2 regions of the Paraburkholderia sabiae genome follow, and region 1 is predicted to be linked to the other one. Evidence: riboswitches for the same ligand, from Rfam matches in the RefSeq annotation. Region 1 holds a riboswitch; the other holds the start of a gene.
What was found. Region 1 has a riboswitch for cobalamin ahead of QEN71_RS25145 (TonB-dependent receptor domain-containing protein). Riboswitches for the same ligand answer to the same signal wherever they lie in the genome.
Positions count from the first base shown of each region.

Region 2: it holds a riboswitch for cobalamin, as region 1 does, so the genes downstream of both, cobW (cobalamin biosynthesis protein CobW) here and QEN71_RS25145 (TonB-dependent receptor domain-containing protein) in region 1, are expected to answer to the same signal.

Region 1 covers NZ_CP125295.1:5,597,220-5,599,421, forward strand. Annotated here, with positions in the region: gene QEN71_RS25145 (TonB-dependent receptor domain-containing protein) at 1-1,254, opposite strand, end outside; cobalamin riboswitch at 1,319-1,582, opposite strand; gene QEN71_RS25150 (ATPase) at 1,815-2,177, shown strand; gene QEN71_RS25155 (cell division protein ZapA) at 2,174-2,202, shown strand, end outside.
Region 2 covers NZ_CP125295.1:1,946,158-1,948,359, reverse strand. Annotated here, with positions in the region: gene cobW (cobalamin biosynthesis protein CobW) at 1-784, opposite strand, end outside; cobalamin riboswitch at 946-1,220, opposite strand; cobalamin riboswitch at 1,290-1,547, shown strand; gene cobA (uroporphyrinogen-III C-methyltransferase) at 1,701-2,202, shown strand, end outside.

The sequences.
Region 1 (2,202 bases):
GCGCCGCAGATTCGCCTGAATCTGGTTGTTGCCGAAGCGCCCCGTGTAGCCCGCGAACACCGAATTCACGTGACGGTCGGGCGCGCTGTACTGGTTCGAATCGAGCGTCTGGTCGAGATGCTCGTAGCCGAGTTGCAGCTTCTGGTCCTTCGCGAATGTGAAATCGTTCTGCCACGTGTACTGCCGGTTGTCCGAATCGTAGCGGTACAGATAGTCGCCATTGAGCGACGTGTTGCTGCGATCGTTGCCCGTCGCGACGACGAAGCGCGTGGTCCACCAGTCGGTCACCTTGCCGTTCGCGAACGCCGACGCGGTTTGAACCTTGCTGTGCAGGTTGTTGAGATCGGTGGGCAGGCCGAACGGATTGTCGAAGCTGTCGTTGCCGTTCGACTGGAAATAGCGCAGGCCGATGTCCCATCGGTCGTTGAGCTTGTGACGCAGCGACGCGCTCACGCTCTCGTTGAAGTAGCCGTTCGCGTTCGGATTGACGGGCGCGAGCGCGGGATCGATCGACGAGAAACCATCCGTCTTCGCGCGCGCGACCTCGAAGCTGAAGGTCGTGCGGCCGTCCTTGTCGAGCGCGCCATCGACGCCCGCCGCCTGTCGCTGCGTGTGATAGCTGCCGTATTCGACGTCGAAATGAAAACGCGGCGGATGATTGCCACCGTCCTTCGTGAACACCTGCACCACGCCGCCAATGGCACCCGACCCGTATAACGCCGACACATTGCCGTTCACCACTTCGACGTGATCGATCTGATCGAGCGGAATCTGTTCGAGCTGCGCATTGCCCTGACTCACTGAATCGACACGCACGCCGTCGATCAGCACCAGCGATTGCGTCGACGACGCGCCTCGCAGAAAGAGACTCGACGTCGAACCCGGGCCACCGTTGCGAACAATCTGTGCGCCCGGTGCGAACTGCAGCAGACCGGGCAGGTCGCGTGCTGTCGTGTCGGCGATGTCCTGCGCATCGAACAGCGTGGTCTGCGGGATCGCGTCCGCGAGACGCTGCGCGCTGCGGTCCGCCGTCACGACGATGGGCGACAGCGTCGCTTCCTTCTGCGGACGATTCGCAGCGCTGTCGGATGGATCCGTGGATGTGGCGGATGGGTTCGTGGTGTCGTCCGTCTGTGCATGCGCCGCGAGCGGGACGCAGGCGAAGGCCATGACGGCAAGTGCAGCGAGCGGCGCATGCGGGCGCGAAAAAACCGGACGCGAAAACGCCGGATGGACAAACAGCGGGGTCAGCATCGAATGAGTCCTGTGGGCCTGTGCGCGGCCCGCTCCTCGTGGGCCGATGCCTGTTCAGGAAGCACCTTGCCTCCTGGCTCTGGCCGGTATCCGGGCTGACGACTGGCCGACCCGCCTTCCCACGCATCGCGCGCAGTGGCGTTTCGCACGGCATCGGCCGATAGAGTCGGCTCGATGTGTGCATGGATCGGCTTGCAGGAACTGCAGTCGTTGTACCGTTGCGAGGACAGCGCAGGTTGGCTCGTCCGGGCGGACTTCGCTCCCTGCTTCCCGTTTAACTGCGCGCGGTGCGATACCGTGCGCGGGCACCAAAGTGCCGCCAGTGTAGAAGTGACGAACAGACGCGTCAAGAAACGAGGACCGACGTCCGCACTCCGGCGGGACGACTGTTAAAAAAGCCCCTTTTTAAAGGGTAAAAATGCGTGATTCGTGGTCGCGCATCGGCGCAACACACTGGATAATGCCGCGCTAAAGCGCTACTGTTACGTCTCGAAACGAGACAAATGTCCGAGCGTGCGACATTCCGCGCTAGAATGCCATGTCTTTAGAGGACGCAGCACATGCTCACCGAACTCGAAACACTGTCACAGAACATCGGCCGGCTGATCGAGATCAGCCAGCGCTATAACGAAGCCCGGATCGCACTCGAAGAACAGCTCGCCCAGGCGCGCGCCGAATGCGAAGCCACCCGCGTCGAACTCGAACAGACCCGCGAAGAACGCAATGCGTTGCAGGCGGAACGCGATGCGTTGTCCGCGAAAATCGACGACGCTCAGGTCCGCCTCAACGCGATCCTCGAGAAACTGCCGCGCGCTCGCGGTCAGGAAGCCGACAACCAGCTCGATCTCCTCGCGCCCGAACAGCAGGCGCAGGCCAATCACGACGCGAACAACGACGCGACCCGCCACGGAGAAAACGTATGACCACGAAGCAGATCGAAGTGTCGAT
Region 2 (2,202 bases), 2.9 Mb from region 1:
CGTGATGATGATCGGCGTGCTCGGGATCGTCGGCGGAACCGTGGTGATCGTGGCGCAAATGAATCGTTTCTTCCGATGCCGATTCGAGCCCGAGCAGCGCATGCAGATCGAGTTGCCCCATGTGCGCGCGCACTACCTTCACCTGCGGCGGAATCTCTTCGCGAATCACGGCTTCCACGCTGGCCTGTCGCGCTTCATCGAGCAGATCGATCTTGTTCAGAATGACGAGATCGGCTGCCGACAACTGGTCTTCGAACAGTTCATGCAGCGGCGATTCGTGATCGAGATTCGGATCGGCCTTGCGCAGTTGATCGACGGCAACGGGGTCTTCCGCGAACTGGCCGCTTGCGACAGCGGGACCATCCACCACCGTCACGACGGCATCGACAGTGAAGCTGTTCTTGATCGACGGCCAGTTGAACGCCTGCACGAGCGGCTTCGGCAGCGCGAGGCCCGACGTTTCGATCAACACGTGATCGATCTGTTCGCGCCGCTCGACGAGTTGCTCCATCACAGGGAAAAACTCTTCCTGCACGGTGCAGCACAGGCAACCGTTGGCCAGCTCATACAACTGGCCTTCCGTTTCGTTGCCGTTTTCGTCGCACCCGATACCGCAGCCCTTCAGAATCTCGCCGTCGATGCCCAGTTCGCCGAACTCGTTGACGATCACGGCGATGCGCAGCCCGCCCGCGTGTTGAAGGATGTGACGCATCAACGTCGTTTTGCCGCTGCCGAGAAAGCCGGTGACGATCGTCACGGGAATCTTGCGCATCTGTGTCTGCATGATGGCTCCGTTGCTCGAAGGTCGTTCGAGTGACCCTGAAGGCGCGCTATGAATTAGCTGCGCTGTCATATGTGATGCACGGGGACGAAAACGGCGCCGCATCGGTATCAAACCGCTGCAGCGCATGAGGAATCGTGAACGCTGTGCCGCATCCCCGCAGCATGGCGTCGTTCACTCGGGCCGGTATCCGGGCTGATGAAAGCGCCGCCTCTCCTTCCCGCGCGAGCGTTTTCGCGCAGTGGATGTATCTGCATGGGCCGCTATTGGACGCACATGCAGCGAGGCCGGCTCTGCATCGTCTGCGCGATGCCTTCACCTACCGTTGCGGGGAGCAGCATAGTTTGGCCCGCCGATATGAACCGTGCGAAGCCCGCTATTTCCCGTTTAACTGCGCGCGCAGAAAGCGCGCGCGAGCACCAGAGTGCGTGCGAGTTTAGGCCCGGCGGCAGGCAGCGTCAAGGAAGCATCCGCGAAACTACGCAGCGACTCGCACAGCCCCGTGTGCTATCGTATGCGCGCATCTGGTGCCGCGCGGAACGCTCGAAGGTCTGCGCGGTTAAACGGGAAACAGGGAAGCGCCCGCTCGTCGCAACATGAAAGCGACGACCTCGCGCTCAGCCTGTGCTGTCCCCGCAACGGTCACGCGGCGAGCGGAAAACATCTTCCGCGCAGTGCGTTCAGAGCCACTGTCTGCCACTCGCAGATGGGAAGGCGAACGCGATGAGCCGCCAGCCCGGATACCGGCCCGATGCAAGGGGGCGAACGTAGATTCGCCATTCGCCGGCACCGCGGGAAACGGAGGCCAGCGCCCACGCGCGATGCAGACTCACACTATGGCAGCCGTCGCGCGTCACACGCAACATTGCATGACCTGTCACACACAAGCGCCCGCGCACATCGCGGCGCTCTCCTCGCGATGAGCCGCGCCTGGCTGATCGGCGCCGGTCCCGGCGACGTCGAATTGTTGACGCTCAAGGCCGCGCGCACGCTCGCGCTGGCTGACGTCGTGCTCGTCGACGATCTCGTCAATCCCGAAGTGCTCCAGTTCGCGCGCGACGACGCGCAGATCGTCTACGTCGGCAAACGCGGCGGCCACGCATCGACGCCGCAACACGAGATCATTGCCACGATGCTCGATCATCTGCGCGCGGGCCGCAGCGTCGCGCGTCTGAAAGGCGGCGATCCGTTCGTGTTCGGACGCGGCGGAGAAGAACAGCAAGCGCTGCAAGCTGCAGGCGTGCACGTCGAAATCATCAGCGGAATCACGGCGGGCATTGCTGCGCCTGCGGCGATCGGCGTTCCCGTCACGCATCGCGACTACGCGCAGGGCGTGATCTTCGTCACGGGGCACGGCGCGGGCGAGCACGAAGCGGACTGGCAAGCGCTCGCCGCCACACGCATGACGCTCGTCATCTATA